2 linked regions of the Skermanella sp. TT6 genome follow. The protein of the gene in region 2 interacts with the protein of the main gene of each other region in a pairwise test. Links are inferred from orthologs where the notes say so. Each region holds a gene or a part of one and is shown on either strand. Other genes may lie near its edges.

Region 1 (10,492 bases), 480 kb from region 2 along the record:
CTGGCGGCCCTTGGACCCGCTTCCGACGGCGGGAAGGCCGAGGCGCGGCGCTGGACCATCCCGGTCGCCTATGGCGGCGAGCACGGCATCGACCTGGAGGAGGTCGCCCGCCACCACGGCATCACGGCGGAGGAGGTCGTCCGGCTCCACCTCTCGGGCGACTACCGGGTCTACATGATCGGGTTCGCGCCCGGTTTCGCCTATCTGGGCGGATTGCCGGAAGCGCTGCATACGCCGCGCCGGCGCGATCCCCGGATGAGGGTGCCGGCCGGGACCATCTCTATCGGCGGCATGCAGGCCGCGGTCTGCTCGACCCCGATCCCGTCGGGATGGCACCTGCTGGGGCGGACGCCGGTCCGCGGCTTCGACCTGCGCCGGCCCGACCCCTTCCTGTTCCGGCCCGGGGACCGGATCCGCTTCGTCCGGATCGACGCGGAAGAGTTCGGCCGGTTGGACGCGCTGGCGGAGGCCGGCGGCTACCTGCCGGAGCCGGACGGACCTGCCGGCGGGTCCGCCGGAGGGGAGGATTGAGCCGATGGCCGATCTGATCGTCCTCCAGCCCGGTCCCCAGGCCACGATCCAGGATCTCGGCCGCGTCGGCTGGCAGCGCTTCGGCGTCGCCGCGGCCGGAGCCATGGATCCGCCGTCGTTGCGCGCCGCCAACCTGCTGGCCGGCAATCCGCCCGGCGCCGCCGCGGTCGAGTTCACCCTGGCGGGCGGGGAGTACGAGGCGGAGGGAGCGACGGTGCGCCTGGCCGTCGCGGGCGGGGATTTCCAGGTCGCCGTGGACGGCGAGCCGGTGCCGCCCTGGACCGGCTTCGACCTGGAGCCGGGGCGGCGCCTGAGGATCGGCGCCGCCGGCGACGCGCTGCGCGGATACCTGGCCGTCGGCGGCGGCTTCGCCCTGCCGCCGCAGCTGGGCAGCCTGTCCACCCATGTCCGCTCCGGCCTGGGCGGGCTGGAGGGGAGGGCGCTCCGGGCGGGCGACCGCCTGCCGCTGGCCGCCGGCGCGGTGCCCGCGGGTCCGCCGCTCGCCCTCGACCCGCAGGGACTGCCGCCCCGGCGCGAGGTGCTGCGCGTGGTGCTGGGGCCGCAGGACGATCATTTCACGGCTGCCGGGATCGAGACCTTCCTGACCGGAACCTATGCCGTGACGGCCGATGCCGACCGCATGGGCTATCGGCTGAGCGGGCCGGAGATCGAGCATGCCGGCGGGTTCAACATCATCTCCGACGGGATCGCGGCCGGCAGCGTCCAGGTTCCCGGCACCCGCCAGCCCATCGTGCTGCTGGCCGACCGTCAGCCGACCGGGGGCTATCCCAAGATCGCGACCGTGATAACGCCCGACCTGCCGTCCCTGGCCCAGGCGCGGCCGGGGGGGACTTTCCGGTTTCAGGCCGTCGATCCGGCCGAGGCGGTGGCGATCCGCCAGAGCTGGGAGGCGATGCTCGGCCGGATGGGGGAACGGCTGGCCCCGGCGGGCGCGGGGAGGGAACTGGACAGCGAGCGCCTGCTCGGCATCAACCTGGTGGGCGGCGTGGTGGATGGCCTTGCCTGAGTTGCCGGGCTGGAAAAGGAAGAATTGGCCGCAGATGACGGCGATGGGCAGGGATGTTTCCCGGATTATCCCTGCCCATCGCCGTCATCCGTGGCATGAGAATCTCAGATCCGGTAGCCGGCGCGGAGCGGGGACAGGGGCACGTTGGCGCGGATCGCTTCCAGCATGAAGTAGCGGGTCATCTGGAGCGTGTCGGTGCGCCAGTACAGCTTGTGCAGGTCGTTGACCAGGAAGTCGGGTTCCAGGTTTGCGTAGCAGTAGGTCTCGACCCAGTTCTGGTCCGGCTCGGTGGGGGACGCCGCGTCGCGCCAGCCGATCATCCAGCCGGCATGGCCGGCGCCGGTGGCCCAGCGCTCGAAATGGGGGGCGACCGTGCTGGACCCGATCGGCTTGACCACCGGGATGGAGTAGACCACGACGAAGCGCCGGACGTTCAGCTGCATCTTCATCAGCAGGTCCTCGCCGAAGGCGTGGATCAGGTAGGCGGCGTCCGAGGTGCCGGTCACGTGCCGGGTCTCGACCCGGGCACGGGTCACGTGGGCCAGCTTCGTCGGCCGGGCTTCCTCGCCGAACCGGGGCATGTCGTATTCGACCGACGACAGGATGGACGGCATCTGGACCGTCAGGAACTCCTCGGTTTCCCGCTGGGCGGCATCCAGGCTGAGGTCGGGGGAAATCGCAGGCTGGGGAGCGGGCTGGAGCATCGCCGGAGGGTCCGTTTCTGGGGTGGGCAGGGTACGCCCGCAACAACCCGATCCATGCGCCTTTTGTTTCGCTGCCCTGTTCGATGGAGACGTCCCCGGCCCTTGCGCCCGCACTGGCTCACTGGCTAGTGTACGATGGCCGGCGGACCGGGCACGCACGTGGAGACTATTCAGCTTGCGCTACATCAGCACGCGGGGCGCGGCCCCGACACTCGCCTTCGACGAAGTTCTGCTCGCCGGGCTTGCGCGCGACGGCGGTCTGTACGTGCCTGAGACTTGGCCGACCTTCACGCCCGACGAGATCCGCGCGATGCGCGGGCTTCCCTATGCCGAACTCGCGGTCCGGGTCATGGCGCCCTTCCTGGGCGGCCGGGTGACCGAGGCGGAGTTCGCCGGGCTGGTGCGCGACGCCTATGCCGGCTTCGACCATGCCGCCGTGACTCCGCTGGTCCAGCTCGACCAGAGCACCTGGGTGATGGAGCTGTTCCACGGCCCGACCCTGGCCTTCAAGGACGTGGCGCTCCAGCTGCTCGGCCGCCTGTTCGACCATGTGCTGGCCAAGAAGGCCGAGCATGTGACGATCGTGGGCGCCACCTCGGGCGACACGGGGTCGGCGGCGATCGAGGCCTGCCGCGACCGCGAGGCGGTCGACATCTTCATCCTGCACCCCAAGGGCCGCACGTCGGAGGTGCAGCGCCGCCAGATGACGACGGTGCTGTCGGACAATGTCCACAACATAGCGCTGGAAGGCTCGTTCGACGATTGCCAGGACCTGGTCAAGGCGATGTTCAACGACACGTCCTTCCGGGACGAGCAGAACCTGTCGGCGGTCAACTCGATCAACTGGGCCCGCATCATGGCCCAGATCGTCTATTACTTCGCGGCGGCGATCGAGCTGGGGGCGCCGGACCGGCAGGTCTCCTTCGCCGTGCCGACCGGCAATTTCGGCAATGTCTACGCGGCCTACGGCGCGCGGGCCATGGGGCTGCCGATCCAGCGGCTGGTGGTCGGGACCAACTCCAACGACATCCTGGCGCGTTTCTTCGCCACGGGCACGATGCAGACACAGGCCGTCATGCCGACCATCAGCCCGAGCATGGACATCCAGATCTCCAGCAATTTCGAGCGGCTGCTGTTCGATCTCTACGACCGCGACGGCCCGGCGCTGAACCAGTGCATGGGACGGTTCCGGTCGGGCGGATCCTTCGCCGTGACACCGGCCCAGCTGGAGCGCGCCCGCCTGGTGTTCAACGGCCACAAGGTGGACGAGGAGCTGACCCGCGCGACCATGGCGGAGACCCGCCGGCTGGCCGGCGGCCTGCTGATCGACCCGCACACCGCCGTCGGCCTGGCCGCCGCGCGCGCCGAGCAGCCCCATATCGATCCCGCCGTTCCCCTGGTGGCGCTCGCCTGCGCCCACCCCGCCAAATTCCCCGATGCGGTCGAGCGGGCGACCGGCGTGCGTCCGCCGCTGCCGCCCCGTCTGGCCGATCTCTATGAACGCGAGGAGCGCGTCACCGTGCTGCCCAACGACCTCAGGGCCGTCCAGGCCTTCGTCCGATCCCGAGCCCGCCGCACCGCCGCAGGGCAGAGGAGCGCATGAGTACCATCAAGGTAACGACTCTTCCCAACGGCCTCCGGGTCGCCACCGACAGCATGCCCCATGTGGAGACGACGTCGCTCGGCGTCTGGGTCGGCGTCGGCACCCGCAACGAGCGGGCCGAGGTCAACGGCGTCGCCCATCTGGTCGAGCACATGGTGTTCAAGGGCACGCCGAGCCGGACCGCCTTCGACATCTCCGAGCAGATCGAGGCGGTGGGCGGCCACATGAACGCCTACACCACCCGCGAGCACACGGCCTATTACGCCAAGGTGCTGAAGGAGGACGCGGCCCTCGCCCTCGACGTGATCGGCGACATGCTCCAGCACAGCCTGCTGGACGAGGACGAGCTGGTCCGCGAGCGCGACGTGGTCCTGCAGGAGATCGGGCAGGCCGAGGACACGCCCGACGACATCATCTTCGACCATTTCCAGGCCTGCGCCTTCCCCGACCAGGCGCTCGGCCGCCCGGTGCTGGGACAGCCGGAGATCATCGGCGCGCTGCCGCGCGACGCGCTGGTGGACTATATCGGCGGCAATTATTCCGGCCGGACCATGGTGCTGGCGGCGTCCGGCCGGATCGACCACGGCTGGCTGGTCGCGAAGGCGGCGGAGGTCTTCCGCGACCTGCCGGCTCCGGTGGATCCGGCGGCGCTCGACCCGGCGCGCTATGCCGGCGGCGATTTCCGCGAGGACCGCGACCTGGAGCAGCTGCACATCGTGTTGGGCTTCGAGGGCGTCGGCGTCCACGATCCGGACTATTACGCCCATTCCGTGCTGTCGACCCTGCTGGGCGGCGGCATGTCGTCCCGGCTGTTCCAGGAAGTGCGCGAGAAGCGGGGGCTGGCCTACAGCGTCCATACCTTCTCCGGCGCCTACGAGGACGGCGGCCTGTTCGGCGTCTATGCCGGGACCGGGCCGGAAAAGGTCGGCGAACTGGTGCCGGTGATGTGCGACGAGCTGTGCAAGGTGGCCCTGGACGTCACCGACGAGGAAGTCCGCCGCGCCCGCGCGCAGCTGAAGGCCGGCATGCTGATGGCGCTGGAAAGCACCATGTCGCGCTGCGAGCAGCTGGGCCAGCAGATGGTGATCTTCGACCGTCCCGTGCCGGTCACCGAGATGGTGGAGAAGATCGACGCGGTCGATGCCGCCGCCGTACGCCGCGTCGCCCTCCGGCTGCGCGCCAAGGCGCCGACCGTGACCGCGCTGGGACCCCTGGACGGGCTTGAGGATTATGGGCGGATCGCCGCGCGCCTGTCCTGACGCCGTGTTCACGCCATGGAAGATTCATCCGGGGGATGGCGCAGGGCCGTGATCGGATTGCTGAGGAATGGCCTGATCAGTCCGCCCGCGATACGGCTCGACGGCCAAAGGGTCTCGATCCGGCCGCCGCTGGCGCGCGACTGGCAGGAATGGTCCGACCTGCGCGACCGCAGCCGCGCCTTCCTGACGCCGTGGGAACCGACCTGGCCGGCGGATGCGCTGGCCCGCACCGCCTATCTGCGCCGGCTGCGCCGCCAGCTCATCGAGTGGCGCGACGACGAGGCCTACAGCTTCCTGGCCGTGGAGCGCCGGACCGACCGGGTGGTCGGCGGGATCGGCCTGAGCAACATAAGGCGCGGCGTGGCCCAGACGGGCACGCTGGGCTACTGGGTCGGCGAGACCTATGCCCGGCGCGGCTACATGAGCGAGGCGACCCGCCTGACCCTGGACTTCGCCTTCGGCCAGCTGGGACTTCATCGGATCGAAGCGGCGTGCCTGCCGACCAACGCGCCGAGCCGCGGCCTGCTGGAGAAGGTGGGCTTCCAGTACGAGGGCTATGCAAGGGGTTACCTGCGCATCGACGGCGCCTGGCGCGACCACGTGCTCTACGCGATCCTGCGGGAGGAGTGGCGGGGGTGAGGAACGACACGCTTTGAGTATTCCTCTCAAGATGTCGCATGCGGTCGAATGGGCGTTGATCCAGCGACCGCATACCCCTTATGATCAGGGCATCTTGATCATCCACAGGGACGCGGGGAAAGGCGATGGGGCACTGCAAGACGGAGAATGCATCGTCGTCAGAACGTCAAGAGGAGCAGCACGCCGCGCCCAAAGGTTTGGATGGTATGGAGCCGGGCGTTAGAGTTGTGTTGTCGGAACGTAACAGGGCGGCACTCCTGGTCGTGCTTCAAAAGGTGAAGCAGGAGGCCGACGTAAATGGATGGTTGCCCTATAGGCCTTTCGCCGACTGTAAGTAGAGATATGGAATGGCGAGGGTCCCTCGGTGGTCCGCAAGCGACCATAGAGAGCTCCTGTCATTTCACAGGAGCCGATTTGAGCGCCAGTGAGAAGGCGACTATAGACCAAATCGTTGAGTCTTTAAGAATAAGGCCATCCTTCTCTGGGGATATTCATATCTGGGGTTTTGATTATGGAGATATGCATATTCGTCGCTCCGGCGGAGTATATGTAATGTATCAATTATTTAGAACTGTGTTCCCACGAGCAGGCGAAGTAAGAATTTCTCCTTATCATGTCGTTCTTTGGCATTGCGGTCATTGCCGCCAGGATGATGGCTATCTTTGGATTGATTGCCTGCCAGAGCCGATGAGGCTCTAACGTCCCTGATTGTTATCTGCTGTTCCGTACACCACGTCCGTGAAATAGAGCCCGTCCGGCGGCGCCGTGGGACCGCCTTTCGAGCGGTCGCGTGCCTCAAGGGCGGTGCGGACGCGCTCGACCGGCCAGCGGCCTTCGCCGACCAGGACAAGGGTACCGGTGATGTTGCGGATCTGGTGGTGCAGGAAGGAGCGGGCGCGGGCGGTGATGCGGATCTCGGGGCCGGAGCGGGTCACGGTCAGCACGTCGAGGGTCTTCACCGGCGATTTCGCCTGGCACAGGCTGGCGCGGAAGGTCGTGAAGTCGTGGCGGCCGATCAGGATCCTGGCGGCCGCGTCCATGGCCTCGGCGTCCAGGGGGCGGCCGATCTGCCAGGCGCGGCCGTCGTCCAGGGCCAGCGGGGCGCGGCGGTTGACGATGCGGTAGACATAGCCACGCTCGACGGCGGACATTCGGGCGTGGAAATCGTCCGGGACCGGTTCGGCGTCGAGCACCGCGATGGGAGCCGGCCGCAGGTGGAAGTTCAGCCCGTCGCGGATGGCGCGCTGGGTCAGGACCTTCCCCAGGTCGAAATGGGCGGTCTGCCCCAGCGCGTGTACGCCCGCGTCCGTACGGCCGGCGCCATGGACGCGTACGGTCTCGCCCGACAGCTTCTCGACGGCTTCCTCCAGACATTGCTGGATCGACGGACCGTTGTCCTGGCGCTGCCAGCCGACGAATCCGCGGCCGTCATACTCGACGGTGATCTTCCAGCGGCTCATGGTGCCGTCAGCGCGGTCCCGACCGGCAGCTGGAAACCGCGCAGGAAGGCGTCGCCGTCCACCGCCGCCTTGCCGGGCCGCTGCACGCGGGTCAGGCGGATGGCACCTTCCACGCAGGCCACGGTTAGGCGACCGTCCAGCAGGGTGCCGGGAGCGGCGCCGGACGGATTGCCGGCCGCTTCGGCGCCCAGCACCTTGATCCGCTCCTTGCCCAGGTCGAACCAGACGCCGGGCCAGGGATTGAGCGCCCGCACCTGACGCTCCGTCTCGGCGGCGGAACGGTTCCAGTCCAGCCTGCCGTCCTCGCGGGTCAGCTTGGCGGCATAGGTGACGCCTTCCTCCGGCTGCGGGACCGGCGTCAGGCTCCCGGCGGCCACGCCGTCCAGGGCCTTCACGATCAGGTCGGCGCCCAGGACGGCCAGCGCGTCGTGCAACTCGACGGCGGTCGTCCGTTCCGTGATCGGAACATTGCCCTTCAGCAGCATCGGCCCGGTGTCCAGGCCGGCATCCATCCGCATGATGGTGACGCCGGTCTCGGCATCTCCCGCCAGCAGGGCGCGGTGGATCGGGGCGGCTCCGCGCCAGCGCGGCAGCAGGGATGCGTGGATGTTCAGGCAGCCGAGGCGCGGCGCGTCCAGGATCGGCTGCGGCAGGATCAGCCCGTAGGCGGCGACCACGGCGCAGTCCAGGCCGAGGGCGTCGAAGTCGGCCTGGGCCTCGGCAGTGCGCAGCGACTTGGGCGTCCGGACCGGGATGCCGCGCTCCTCCGCCAGCACGTGGACGGGCGAGCGCTGAGTCTGGTGGCCGCGACCGGCGGGCCGGGGCGGCTGGCTGTAGACGCAGGCGATCTCGTGGCCGGCGTCGATCAGGGCGCGGAGGCCGACCGCCGCGAACTCGGGCGTGCCCATGAAGGCGAGGCGAAGAGGGGTCATGTCCGGGTCCTCCAACTCGGGTCAGCGAAGGTGCGGCTTCTGGAACACGGCGACCATGCGCCAGGCTTCCTCCGGATCGTCGATCGCGACGTCCAGGTCGAGCCCGCCGAACCAGGCGACCGCCTCCAGGCATCCGCTCGCCCGCGCCAGCGCGTCCAGTTCCTGCACCGTGAAACGGCGCTGGAAAGCCTTGTCGCGGATCACCTGCTTGCGCCCGCCCTCCCAGATGGTCAGCGTCGTGGTCACCTGGGCGACCTGGCTGACCGGGTCGAGGCTGTCGCCCGGCGATCCCCAGCGGACCCGAACCCGCGTGCCATCGCGGGTGACCTCCCAGCCGTCCTCGGTCGCGTCGTCGATGTTGAACAGCTCGCGCGGGTGGGGCAGCTCGACGATCAGCACGCCGCCGGGAGCCAGTGCCTCGGAGACCCGTTGCAGGCAAGAGATGACGGCGCTGTTGGTCAGCAGGCACGCGGCCGAGCCCAGCAGGAGCAGCGCCATGTCGACCGGCCGGTCCAGCGCGAAGCCGGTCATGTCGCCCTCCTGGTAAGCGATCTCGACCCCGGCCGCCGCGGCCTTTTCGGTGCCGTAACGGACCATGGCCGGCTCGCGGTCGAGCGCCGCCGCCCACAGGCCGCGGCCCGCCAGTTCGATCGCGTGGTTCGCCGGCCCCGCCGCCAGTTCGAGCACGCTTTCCGGGGCGCGGCCCAAGTGCCGGGCCGCGACGGCGGCCAGGAAATCGCACTCCTGCGCGAAGTCGCGATAGGCGAAGGCGATGTCGTAGTAGCGCGCGGCGCCGTAGATGCGGCCGTGCTGCGACTGGCCGGACGGCGTTTCGGAGGTATCGGCCAAAATCAGACCGTTTCCTGCGACCGCTTCTGTTTCTGGAGCTTGCGCAGGATCATGTTGCGCTTCAGGAGCGACAGGTGATCGATGAACAGCACGCCGTTCAGGTGGTCGATCTCGTGCTGGATGCAGGTCGCCAGCAGGTTGTCGGCGTCCAGCTCCCGCACCTCGCCGTCGCGGTCCAGGTAGCGCAGGCGCACCTGCTTCGGCCGCGTCACGTCGGCGTAATGGTCGGGCAGGGAGAGGCAGCCCTCGTTATGGACCGACTTCTCGTCGGACTGCCACAGGATCTCCGGGTTCGCCATGGCGAAGGGCTGGGGCTTCTCCTCCTTCTCCGCCACGTCCACGACGATCACCCGCTTCAGGATGCCGATCTGGGGTGCCGCCAGGCCGATGCCCGGCGCCTTGTACATGGTCTCCAGCATGTCGTCCATCAGGGTGGCGATGGAGCCGTCGACGGATTCGACCGGCTTCGCCTTGGTCTTGAGGACGGGATCGGGCGCGATGATGATGGGGCGGATGGCCATGGAGCCCTGTAGCGAATTCGGTCTATTGCGGGATGACTGTTGCAAATATGATTTCCGGGGCCGTGCGTCAAGCCGCAAGCTGGCCAGTTCAGGGCAGCGGGGCGGGCAGCCGCCATTCCTGGGCCTGGAGGCTTCGCGGCGCCTGGTCGAGCGGCTGGAGTTCCGGCAGTTCCGCGTTGTTCGGCGCCACGTGGAGGTCGCGGAACCGCCGGGCGCTGACCAGCACGCGGGTCTCCAGGGTGCCGACCGCGCCGTTGTAGCAGTCCACCGCCTTGCCGAGCTGGCTGCCCAGCCGGTCCATGTGGCCGCCCAGGTCGCCCAGCCGCTTGTAGAGCTCTGCGCCCAGGTCGCTGATCTCTCGCGCGTTGCGGGCCAGGTGCTCCTGCCGCCAGCCATAGGCGACGGCCCGCAGCAGCGCTATCAGCGTGGTCGGCGTCGCCAGGATCACGCCGTTGTCGATGCCGGCCTCGATCAGGCCGGGGTCGTGCTCCAGCGCGGCGCTGAAGAAGTTCTCGCCGGGCAGGAACAGCACGACGAATTCGGGCGAGGCGGCGAACTGGTCCCAGTAGGCCTTGCCGCCCAGCTGCTTCATGTGCTCCCGCACGTGGCGGGCATGCCGGACCAGGGCGTCGCGCCGGCCGGCGTCCTCGGCCGAGCCGGTCGCGTCGAGATAGGCTTCCACCGGGGCCTTGGCATCCACCACGATGGTCTTGTTGCCCGGCAGCTTGACCACCATGTCGGGTCGCAGCTTGTTGCCCTGGTCGCCGGTCACCGTCTGCTGCTCGAAGAAGTCGCAATGGTCGACCATGCCGGCCATCTCGACCACGCGCTTCAGCTGGATCTCGCCCCAGCGGCCGCGCGCGACGGGGGAGCGCAGCGCCCGGACGAGGTTGGCCGTCTCCCCGCGCAGTTCGCGCTGGCTGTCCAGCAGGGAGAGCACCTGCTGCTTCAGCCCCTCGTAGGCGCC
Region 2 (10,765 bases):
TCTTCACGCCCGGGCACATCGCGGACGTGATCGACGGCATCGGCCAGCGCGGCGGCCTGGACCGCTGCGGCGCCGTGCTGTCCGGCTACATGGGCGGGGCGGCCCTGGGCCAGGTGATCGTCGAGACGGTCCGCCGCGTCCGGGCCGGCAATCCCCGGGCGGTCTATTGCTGCGACCCGGTGATGGGCGACGTCGGGCGCGGCTTCTTCGTCGGCGAGGACATCCGGACCTTCATGCAGGCCCATGCCGTGCCGGCCGCCGACATCATCACCCCCAACCAGTTCGAGCTGGAGTTCCTGACCGGGCGGGAGGTCCGCTCGATGGAGGACGCCCTGGCCGCGGCGGCCGCGGCCCGCGCGCTGGGGCCGAAGCTGGTGCTGCTGACCAGCCTGACCCGGTCCGAGGCGGCCCATGACACCATCGAGATGCTGCTGGACACGCCGGACGGCGCCTATGTGGTGGCGACGCCCCGCCTGCCGCTGGACCCGCCGCCCAACGGGGCGGGCGACTGCGTGGCCGCGGTGTTCCTGGCGAAATACCTGGAGACCGGCGACCCGGCGGCGGCGCTGGGGCATGCGGCGGCGGCGATCTACGGCGTTTTCGCCGCGACCCTGAAGGCCGGGACGCGGGAGCTTCAGCTGATCGCCGCCCAGGACGAGCTGGTGCGTCCGGGGCGGCTCTTCGACGTCGCGAAGGTGCGGTAGGGGAAGGGAGTTCTTGCCACAGATCACGGCGATGGACAGGGATGATCGATGGGCGGAGCTCTCCAGGCAAGCCTTTCTTCGTCGTGCCATCTTCCGCGGGCTTGACCCGCGGATGACGAACCGGAAGAGAAAACGATCGTTAGTAACGTTCCCAATGGTTGATCAGCAATCGCCGTGCCGGACAGCCGTGGATCAAGTCCGGCCATGACGAATTGGGAACGATTCCGCCGGGCTGCCGCCTCTTCCCGGAGATGATCGGCCGTCATCCGTGGCGAAAATTCTTCCGTTACTTCCGCAGATAGTTGCCTGCCAGGAGTTCCGCGATCTGCACCGCGTTGAGGGCGGCGCCCTTGCGCAGGTTGTCGGCGACGATCCAGAGGTTCAGGCCGTTCTCGACCGAGAAGTCTTCCCGGATGCGCGAGACGAAGACGGGGTCGTCGCCGGCGCATTCCACCGGCGTGACGAAGCCCTCGTCGGCGCGGTGGTCGATCACGGTGATGCCGGGGGCTTCGCGCAGCGCCTCGGTCGCCTCCTCCGCCGTGATCGGCCGTTCGAACTCGACGTTGACGGACTCGGCGTGGCCGATGAAGACCGGCACCCGCACGCAGGTGGCGGTGACGGTGATGCGGGGGTCGAGGATCTTCTTGGTCTCGACCATCATCTTCCACTCCTCCCGGGTGGTGCCGTCCTCCATGAAGCTGTCGATGTGGGGAATGACGTTGAAGGCGATCTGCTTGTCGAACTTGCGCTTCTCGACCGGGTCGTTGACGTAGATGGCGCGGGTCTGGTTGAACAGCTCGTCCATGCCGTCCCGGCCCGCCCCCGAGACCGACTGGTAGGTCGAGACCACGATGCGCTTGATGCGGGCGAGGTCGTGCAGCGGCTTCAACGCCACCACCATCTGGATGGTCGAGCAGTTGGGATTGGCGACGATGTTGCGCTTGGTATAGCCGGCCAGGGCCTCGGGATTGACCTCCGGCACGACCAGGGGCACGTCCGGCTCCATCCGGAAATGGGACGTGTTGTCGATCACGACGCAGCCGGCGGCGGCGGCCTTGGGCGCGTACTGGGCGGACACCTTGCCGCCGGGCGACGAGAGCGCGATGTCCCAGCCCCGGAAGTCGAACCGGGCGAGGTCCTGGACGTCCAGGATATCCTTCTCGCCGAAGGAGACCTGGGTGCCGATGGAGTTTTCCGACGCGAGGGCGGCGACGGCGTCCACCGGGAAATTGCGCTCCGCCAGGGTGGTCAACATCTCGCGCCCGACATTGCCGGTGGCGCCGATGACCGCGACCTTGTAGCCCATGATGCGTTCCTGTTTCTTTTCTGGGTATCGGGCCGGGCGCGCCTTCGGGGACGGCGCCCGTGACTATCCGTCAAGGGTACTTGACTTATGCCCCGCGCCGCCCGTTTGCAAGGACGGGGGTGATTCGACATGATGGGTCCCCGGAGGACGCTGCCCCTGGAGGACGGACATGGCGCGCGACTATTCGACATATCGCGAGTTCTGGCCCCATTATCTGGCCGAGCACAGCCGGCCGGGCACCCGGGCCTTCCACTTCGCCGGCACCGCGCTGGCGCTGGTCCTGCTGGGGGCCGCCGCCGCGACCGGCAACGGCTGGCTGGTCCTGGCGGCCGTCGTCTCCGGCTACGCCTTCGCCTGGATCAGCCACATGGCGATCGAGCGGAACCGGCCGGCGACGTTCACCTATCCGCTCTGGTCTTTGGCGAGCGATTTCCGCATGTTCTACCTGTTCGTGACGGGACGGCTGGATGCCGAGCTGCGCCGTCATGCGGATCAGCACTCCAGACGGGAGCCGGCGTGAGCACCAATCTCTTGCGCGACACGATCGCCCTGGCGATCAAGGACGCGGACAAGTCGTTCTTCAACGAGGACTACGTGAAGCAGGCGACGGCGGTGATCATCGCGCTGCGCAAGGCCGGGTTCGAGATCGTGCCGACCAAGGCCTCGGACGGGCTGGTGGATTTCGCCTGCGACAACCTGCCCTTCGGCCGGCTGAAGCAGCAGGACTTCATCAAGGAACTGTATGTGCTGCTGGTGGAGAACAGCCGGAAATTCCCGTGAGGGAGATGGGGGAGCCCCCGGTTTTGGCCGCGTGTGTCAGCCCAGAACCGCCTTCCCACCGCCCAGATGCTCGACAACCTCGCATGCCAGACCTTCCCATGTCAGGAACCGTCGTTCTGGCGACGGAGGTTTGCTTTTTCGACGATCGCCTGCCGGAGCCCGGGAACCGGGGTTGCCCCCGGTTCCCTCGCCTGCACCGGCGCAGGACGCCCCGATCAGTTCTTGGTCTTGTCCACCAGCTTGTTGGCGGAGATCCAGGGCATCATGGCGCGCAGCTTCTCGCCGACTTCCTCGATCTGGTGCTCGGCGTTGCGGCGGCGCATGGCCTTGAAGCTGGGCTGGCCGACCTTGCACTCCTGGATCCAGTCGCGGGTGAAGCGGCCGGACTGGATGTCGTCCAGGATGCGCTTCATCTCGGCCTTGGTCTCCGGCGTCACGACGCGCGGGCCGCGGGTGTAGTCGCCGTACTCGGCCGTGTTGCTGATCGAGTAGCGCATGTTGGCCATGCCGCCCTCGTAGATCAGGTCGACGATCAGCTTGACCTCGTGCAGGCACTCGAAATAGGCCATCTCGGGCGCGTAGCCGGCTTCCACCAGCGTCTCGAAGCCGGCCTGGATCAGCGCGGTCAGGCCGCCGCACAGCACGGCCTGCTCGCCGAACAGGTCGGTCTCGCACTCTTCCTTGAAGGTCGTCTCGATCACGCCGGCGCGGCCGCCGCCGTTGGCCGAGGCGTAGGACAGCGCCAGTTCCAGCGCGTTGCCCGAGGCGTTCTGGTGGACCGCCACCAGCGAGGGCACGCCGCCGCCGCGCACATATTCGCTGCGGACGGTGTGCCCGGGACCCTTCGGCGCGATCATGAACACGTCGATGTCGGCGCGCGGCTCGATCAGGTTGAAGTGGATGTTCAGGCCGTGGGCGAAGGCCAGGGCGGCGCCTTCCTTCATGTTCGGCGCGAGATGGTCGCGGTACAGGTCGGCCTGGAGTTCGTCGGGGGTCAGCACCATGATCACGTCGGCGACCTTGGCGGCCTCGGCCGGGGTCATGACGGTGAAGCCGGCGGCCTCGGCCTTGGCGCCGCTGGGGCTGCCCGGGCGGGCGCCGACGATCACGTCCTTTACGCCGCTGTCGCGCAGATTGTTGGCATGGGCGTGGCCCTGGCTGCCGTAGCCGACGATGCAGACCTTCTTGCCCTTGATCAGGTTGACGTCGGCATCACGATCGTAATAGACGCGCATGGTGGATGTTCCTCGGTTTTCGCTACAGTCGGTTAATTCCGGGCACAATAGGCCGGGTTTGGGGCTGGGGGAAGTTCCGCGCTTTCGTAGTTACAGGCTGGCGGCGCCTTTGGAGATGGCGGCGGCGCCGGTCCGGCTGACATCGACCAGCCCGAGCTGACGCATCAGACCGATGAAGTCGTCCAGTTCGGCCGCCGTGCCCGTCATTTCGAACACGAAGGAGTTGAGCGTGGCATCGACCACGCGGGCCTTGAAGATGTCGGCGATGCGCAGGCTCTCGATGCGCCGATCGCCGGTGCCCGCCACCTTGATCAGCGCCAGCTCGCGCTCGATGAAGGGGCCTTCGTCGGTCAGGTCGCGCACCCGGTGGACCGGAACCAGCCGGTCGAGCTGGTTCTTGATCTGCTCGATGATCATGCGGGTGCCGCTGGTCACGATGGTGATGCGAGAGACCTGCTGCTCGGCATCCACCTCGGCGACGGTCAGGCTTTCGATATTGTAGCCCCGGCCGGAGAACAGGCCGATGACGCGGGCGAGCACACCCGGCTCGTTATCGACCAGGACGGAGATGGTGTGCTTTTCGATGTTGGGTTCCACGGGACGGGCTCCAGGAGGAATGGCATGGGGACGGCTTGGCATCGGCGCATGGCGACCGGCCCCGCGCCGTCGCGGGACCGGTCTTTCGACCGCGGAAAGCGGCGCCTTATACCAGGACCATGCCTTCCTCGGGAGTGCTGTCCCGCTGCATGCTCTCGCCCTGCTGGTCCGCCGGACCCAGCAGGATCTCGTTGTGGGCGCGGCCGCCGGGGATCATGGGGAAGCAGTTTTCCTTCTGGTCCACGCACATGTCGACGATCACCGGGCGGCGGATGTCGATCATCTCCTGAAGCACGGAATCGACCTCCGACACCTTGGTGGCGCGCAGTCCGACGCCGCCGAAGGCTTCAGCCAGCTTGACGAAGTCGGGCAGGGCCTCGCTGTAGCTCTCGGAATAGCGGCTGCCGTGCAGCAGCTCCTGCCACTGGCGGACCATGCCCATGTACTGGTTGTTCAGGATCAGCACCTTGATCGGCAGCCGGTACTGCACGGCGGTCGCCATCTCCTGCATGTTCATCATGAAGGACGCCTCGCCGGAGACGTCCACCACCAGCGCGTCGGGGTGGGCGATCTGGGTGCCGATGGCGGCCGGCAGGCCGTAGCCCATGGTGCCCAGCCCGCCCGAGGTCATCCAGCGGTTCGGCTCCTCGAAGGGGATGAACTGGGCGGCCCACATCTGGTGCTGGCCGACCTCGGTCGTGATGTAGGTGTCGCGGTTCCGGGTCAGCTCGCGCAGCCGCTCAAGGGCGTATTGCGGCTTGATCACCGGGTCGGTGTGGATGTAGCGCAGGCAGTCGCGGCCCCGCCACTCGGCGATCTGGGCCCACCACTGCTTCAGCGCCTCCTTGTCCGGACGCTTCTGCCGCGCCTTCCAGATGCGGATCATGTCTTCCAGCACATGGGCGCAGTCGCCGACGATCGGCACGTCCACCCGGACGTTCTTGTTGATCGAGCTGGGATCGATGTCGACGTGGATCTTCTTGCTGCCGGGCGAGAACTCCGACAGCTTGCCGGTCACGCGGTCGTCGAACCGCGCGCCGATATTGATCATCACGTCGCACCCGTGCATCGCCAGGTTGGCCTCGTAGGTGCCGTGCATGCCCAGCATGCCCAGGAACTGCGGGTCAGACGCCGGATAGGCGCCCAGACCCATCAGGGTGTTGGTGCAGGGATAGCCCGTCATGCGGACGAACTGGGTCAGCAGCTTGGACGCCAGCGGGCCGGAATTGATCACGCCGCCGCCGGTGTAGAAGATCGGCCGCTTGGCGTTGGCGATCAGCTCGACCGCCTCCTCGACGCGGGCGATCTCCGGCTTGACCTGCGGGCGGTAGGTCTTGTGCCTGACCTCGTTCGGCGGCACGTACGGGCCGTCGGCGAACTGCACGTCCTTGGGGATGTCGATCACGACCGGGCCGGGCCGGCCGCTCTTCGCGACCCAGAAGGCCTCGTGCATGGTCCGCGCCAGGTTGGCGACGTCCTTGACCAGGTAATTGTGCTTGGTGCAGGGCCGGGTGATGCCGGTCGTGTCGGCTTCCTGGAAGGCGTCGTTGCCGATCAGGTGGGTCGGCACCTGGCCGCTCAGGCACACGATCGGAATGCTGTCCATCAGCGCGTCGGTCAGGCCGGTGACCGCGTTGGTGGCGCCGGGGCCGGACGTTACGAGAACGACGCCGACCTTGCCGGTCGAGCGCGCATAACCTTCCGCCGCATGGACAGCCGCCTGTTCGTGACGCACCAGGATGTGGCGCAGGTCGTTCTGCTTGAACAGGGCGTCATAGATCGGAAGTACCGCGCCGCCGGGATAGCCGAAAATGACGTCTACGCCCTGGTCCTTCAGGGACTTGATGACGATCTCCGCACCGGTCAGCTTGTTCTCGGACATCTTTGACTACCTTCGTATGTAGCGCACCCGCGCGCACCGCGGATGCCTCGTCTCCGTCTATGAAAATCCCGTTGTTTCTCAGGAAATTCAGCAAGTTGGCACTTCGGCCCGGGGCAGTGCCGAGGGCCGGGAAGCCGCAACCTAATCAAAACATTTTCCAGGGTCAACCCATTTTGCGAATTATGTTGCGAACCGTTTGTTGCATGCTTTCCGAATCTTGCGCATTAATCACATGGCTGCCATGCGCCGGGCCGAGCTGGTGGCGGAACCAGGTGCCCTGCCGTTTGGCATAGCGCCGCGTCGAGGTCTTGGCGGCGGCGACCGCCTCCTCCAGCCCGGCCTCGCCGCGCAGATAGGCCGAAAGCTCGGGCACGCCCAGCGCCTTCAGGGCCGGCAGGCCGGGGGCGAGGTCCAGCTCCAGCAGCGCGCGGACCTCGTCCAGCGCGCCGTGCTCCATCATGACGTCGAAGCGCCGGTCGCAGGCGGCGTACAGCGCATCGCGCGGCGGATCGACCACGAACGGCACGAAGCGCAGGCCGGGCGGCGGGCCGGCCGCCGGGTCGGACTGCCAGTCGGTGATCGACCGGCCGGTCGCCTCCAGCACCTCCAGCGCGCGGCCCAGGCGCTGGCCGTCGCCCGGTTTCAGGCGGGCCGCCGTGGCGGGGTCGCGTTCGGCCAGCAGCGCGTGCAGGCCGGCGGCGCCCAGCGCCTCCCGCCGCTCCCGCACGGAGGCGCGGACCGCCTCGGGGATCGGCGGGATGTCGGCCAGCCCGTCCATCAGGGCCCGGATATAGAGGCCGGTGCCGCCGACCACGATCGGCAACCGGCCGGAGCCGCGGGCCTCGGCGATCTCCGCCAGGGCCAGCGCCCGCCAGCGCGCCGCCGAGCAGCGCTCCGACGCCGGCAGCGCGCCGTAGAGCCGGTGCGGCGCCCGCGCCTCGTCCTCCGCGGTCGGCCGGGCGGTCAGGACCGGCAGCTCGGCGTAGATCTGCATGCTGTCGGCATTGACGACGGTACCGCCGAATTCCTCGGCCAGATCGAGCGCCAGCGCGGATTTGCCGCTGGCGGTAGGTCCGCCGACGACGATTACGGGTTTATCGGGCATGGACAACGCTTGGTGAGACATTTCATAAAGGCGGCCGACCCTCGCCCGCGGATGCTTCCATGAACAATGTCCTGACCCTGATCGCCGATCCCGCCGCCGCCGACCTGGACGATAGCACGGTCGGCGCCGCGCGCGCCGCCCTGAAGGACCTGGGGGCCGAAACCGGCGCCCCGGACTGGCTCGCTCCCGGCGTCGCCTGCGACATCCCGTTCGACGGGCTCAACTGCGACCAGGCCGACGCGGCGCTCCACACCGCCTTGCCCGGGCGCCCGGTGGACCTGATCACCCAGCCGGCCGAGGGCCGCCGCAAGCGGCTGCTGGTCGCCGACATGGAGTCCACCATCATCCGGCAGGAGATGCTGGACGAGCTGGCCGAGCTGGTCGGGCTCAAGGACCTGATCGCCGGGATCACCTGGCGCGCGATGAACGGCGAGATCGACTTCAAGGACGCGCTGCGCGAGCGGGTGGCGCTCCTCAAGGACCTGCCGGTGGAGGCGCTGGAGCAGGTCTACGGCCGGGTCGAGCTGATGCCGGGCGCGCTGGCGCTGGTCGCGACCATGAAGGCGAACGGCGCCTACTGTACCCTGGTGTCCGGCGGCTTCAAGTTCTTCACCGAGCGGGTGCGCGCCGAGGTCGGGTTCGACGAGGACCAGGCCAACGATTTCGAGATCGCGGACGGACGGCTGAGCGGCCGGGCGGTCGAGCCGATCCTGGACAAGGACGCCAAGGTGGCCGCCCTGATCCGGGTCGCCGGCGCCCACCGGATCCCGCTCCGGGAATCCATCGCGGTGGGCGACGGCGCCAACGACCTGCCGATGCTCCAGGCCGCCGGGCTGGGCGTCGCGTTCCACGCCAAGCCGGCGGTGGCGGCCCAGGCGCGGGCGCGGGTGGAGCGCTCCGACCTGACCGCGCTGCTCTACGCCCAGGGCTATCGCGCCGAGGAGATCCAGGCGCCCCGCCGGACCTCCTGAGACCCGGCGCTTTCCGTCACGCCGACTTCCGCTCCGCGTCCGCGGCATCCGGAGCGGCGGACGGCTCGGCCGGCTGCGGGGGCTGAGCGTCCGCCGTTTGGGCGTCCGCCGTTTGGGCGTCCGCCGGAGAAGCCGCCTCTGGCTCCGCCGCGGCGGGCATCATGGCGGCGGCCGCGGCGGTCGTCGCGGCGGCGACCGCCGCCACCGCGGCGGCGCTGGTCGCCAGGTTGCCCGGGGCGCCGTCCGCCGCCGGAGCCGGGGCAGGCGCCGCCGGGGCGATGTCCGAACCCGCCGGTGCCGTGCCGCGGACGGGAGCCGTCGCCGCGTCGGCCTTCTGCCTGAACAGGGACTCGACGGTGTCCACCAGCCGCTGCAGGATCGTGTAGACCAGCGTCGCCGAGAAGCCGCCGAGCAGGGCCAGCAGCGGCTTGCTGAAAGTGGCAGCCGCCGAGCCCGAGGTGATCGCTCCGGTCGTCTGGTCGACCTCCGGCCCGATCGGGATCATCTGGGACAGGACGAGCCCGGCGATCACGCCGAGCCCGATGCGGATCCAGTAGGACGACTCGAAGTGCGGGTCATAGGTGCCGGCCCCGATATAGGAATGGGCGGTGAACAGGGCATGGAAGCAGCCGCCCATGGCCGCGGCGCTCATCAGGAAGGCCAGGACCAGAAGGCTGTCCAATCCGCTCATCGAGTAGATGTCGGAGGCGAGGTTCTTGACGCTGACCGCGTCGGACAGGCTGGTCAGCACGAACATCAGGGTGAACAGCGCGGTGCCGGCCACCAGCCGCCGGATCGCCGGCAGGGGACCGAGGCACGACATGAAGCTGTTCCGTGCCCGGTCGATTTGGAGCAGGTAGATCGTCCGCGGCGACGCCGGCGCCACCACCTTGGCCAGTTGGGCGTGCAGGGCGGCGAGCGTCGCGGCCGGGACGCCGCCCACGGTCGCTGCGGTCTCGATCGTGTCCAGCCGCTGCATCAGCGGCTCCGGGATGGCCAGCCCGGTGCTCAGCGCATGCCGGGCCATGGCGTCGCATTCCAGGGCGATCCGCTGTGTCAGGGTGACCTCGCTCCACTCCGCTTCGGGCGAGCCGTTGGCGGCCGCCAGTTGGGCTAATCTGTTGACCGATATGTCCGTCACGGAGTATCTCCCAGGAAATGGCAACCGAAAGAATATGCGATACCAGTCGAAATATAAATAAATGTGTTAATCCATTCTGAAGCGCCATCATGACGTGTAGCAGGACCGCGGCGGGTCGCAACCGCCCGCCGATGTTCTTGCTTTGTTTGCTCGCACGCCCTATTATCGCCCCGTCATCACAGCCCGGCGTGCTTTCCCATGGCGACCGTCATCATCACGGAAAAATCCAGTCAGGCCAAAGACCTGCGCGCCGCGCTGGGCGACCGGTTCGGCCGCATCCTGCCGGCGGAGGGGCACCTGCTGCGGCTGGCCGAGCCGGACGAGGTCAATCCCGCCTGGAAGCGCTGGTCCTCGGCCCTGCTCAAGCCCGACGGGCTGTACCCGACTCGGCCGGACCCGAACGGCAACAAGCCGGCCAAGTTCCAGGCCATCGCGTCGGCCCTCAAGGCGTGCGACCGGGTGATCCTGGCGACCGACTGCGACCGCGAGGGCCAGCTGATCGGGCAGGAGATCCTGGAGCATGTCGGGTTCCGCGGGCCGGTGCTGCGCGCCATCTTCACCGCGCAGGACCCAAAGACGATCCGCGACGCCTTCGACCGGCTGAAGCCCAACGCGGAGCTGCGGCCCGTCTACGAGGCGGCGGTCGCGCGCCAGCAGGCCGACCAGATCTTCAACCTGTCCCTGACGCGCACCGCAACCACGACCCTGCTGGCCCCGGGCGTCAAGGGCGTCATCGGGATCGGCCGGGTCAAGACGCCGACCCTGGCGATCGTCTGCCTGCGCGAGCTGGAGATCCTGGACTTCAAGCCGGAGGATTATTTCGAGGTCACGGCCACCGCGACGGTGGAGGCCGGCACCTTCCTGATGCGCCACGCCCCGCCGCCCAAGGACCGGATCAAGGACCGCGCCCGGGCGGAGGCGATCGCCGCCGCCGCCGAAGGCTGCCGGGGCCCCCTGGCGGTGACGGTGGAGGAGAAGCGGCAGGGTCCCCCCCGCCTGTTCGACCTGCCCGCGCTCCAGAAGACCTGCGGCCAGCGCTGGGGC

The links.
Region 1: the proteins of IGS68_RS03920 (region 2) and def interact in binary tests that used the Escherichia coli proteins (3 or more experiments, as listed by UniProt). The link is inferred for Skermanella sp. TT6 from one-to-one orthologs.

What each region holds. Positions count from the first base shown.
Region 1 is NZ_CP067420.1:351,732-362,223, forward strand. Bases 7,767-10,492 are described here. They hold def (peptide deformylase), read right to left. Parts: upstream 9,526-10,492; coding sequence 9,007-9,525; downstream 7,767-9,006. Other genes in these bases: fmt (methionyl-tRNA formyltransferase), read right to left, coding at 7,767-8,155; IGS68_RS01700 (class I SAM-dependent methyltransferase), read right to left, coding at 8,177-9,004; IGS68_RS01710 (DNA recombination protein RmuC), read right to left, coding at 9,614-10,492. Outside these bases: 5-oxoprolinase subunit PxpB, read left to right, coding at 1-531; IGS68_RS01665 (5-oxoprolinase subunit C family protein), read left to right, coding at 536-1,558; IGS68_RS01670 (hypothetical protein), read right to left, coding at 1,663-2,262; thrC (threonine synthase), read left to right, coding at 2,438-3,865; IGS68_RS01680 (M16 family metallopeptidase), read left to right, coding at 3,862-5,124; IGS68_RS01685 (GNAT family N-acetyltransferase), read left to right, coding at 5,173-5,763; tRNA pseudouridine(38-40) synthase TruA, read right to left, coding at 6,459-7,223; more of fmt, read right to left, coding at 7,220-7,766. UniProt on the Escherichia coli protein: Removes the formyl group from the N-terminal Met of newly synthesized proteins. Requires at least a dipeptide for an efficient rate of reaction. N-terminal L-methionine is a prerequisite for activity but the enzyme has broad specificity at other positions.
Region 2 is NZ_CP067420.1:831,093-841,857, reverse strand. What follows is about bases 1-2,999. They hold IGS68_RS03920 (aspartate-semialdehyde dehydrogenase), read right to left. Parts: upstream 2,011-2,999; coding sequence 991-2,010; downstream 1-990. Other genes in these bases: IGS68_RS03910 (hypothetical protein), read left to right, coding at 2,527-2,790; IGS68_RS03915 (Mpo1-like protein), read left to right, coding at 2,180-2,530; pdxY (pyridoxal kinase PdxY), read left to right, coding at 1-704. Also shown: ilvC (ketol-acid reductoisomerase), read right to left, coding at 3,006-4,025; ilvN (acetolactate synthase small subunit), read right to left, coding at 4,116-4,664; IGS68_RS03895 (acetolactate synthase 3 large subunit), read right to left, coding at 4,729-6,504; tRNA (adenosine(37)-N6)-dimethylallyltransferase MiaA, read right to left, coding at 6,668-7,609; phosphoserine phosphatase SerB, read left to right, coding at 7,669-8,580; IGS68_RS03880 (hypothetical protein), read right to left, coding at 8,597-9,721; IGS68_RS03875 (DNA topoisomerase), read left to right, coding at 9,920-10,765.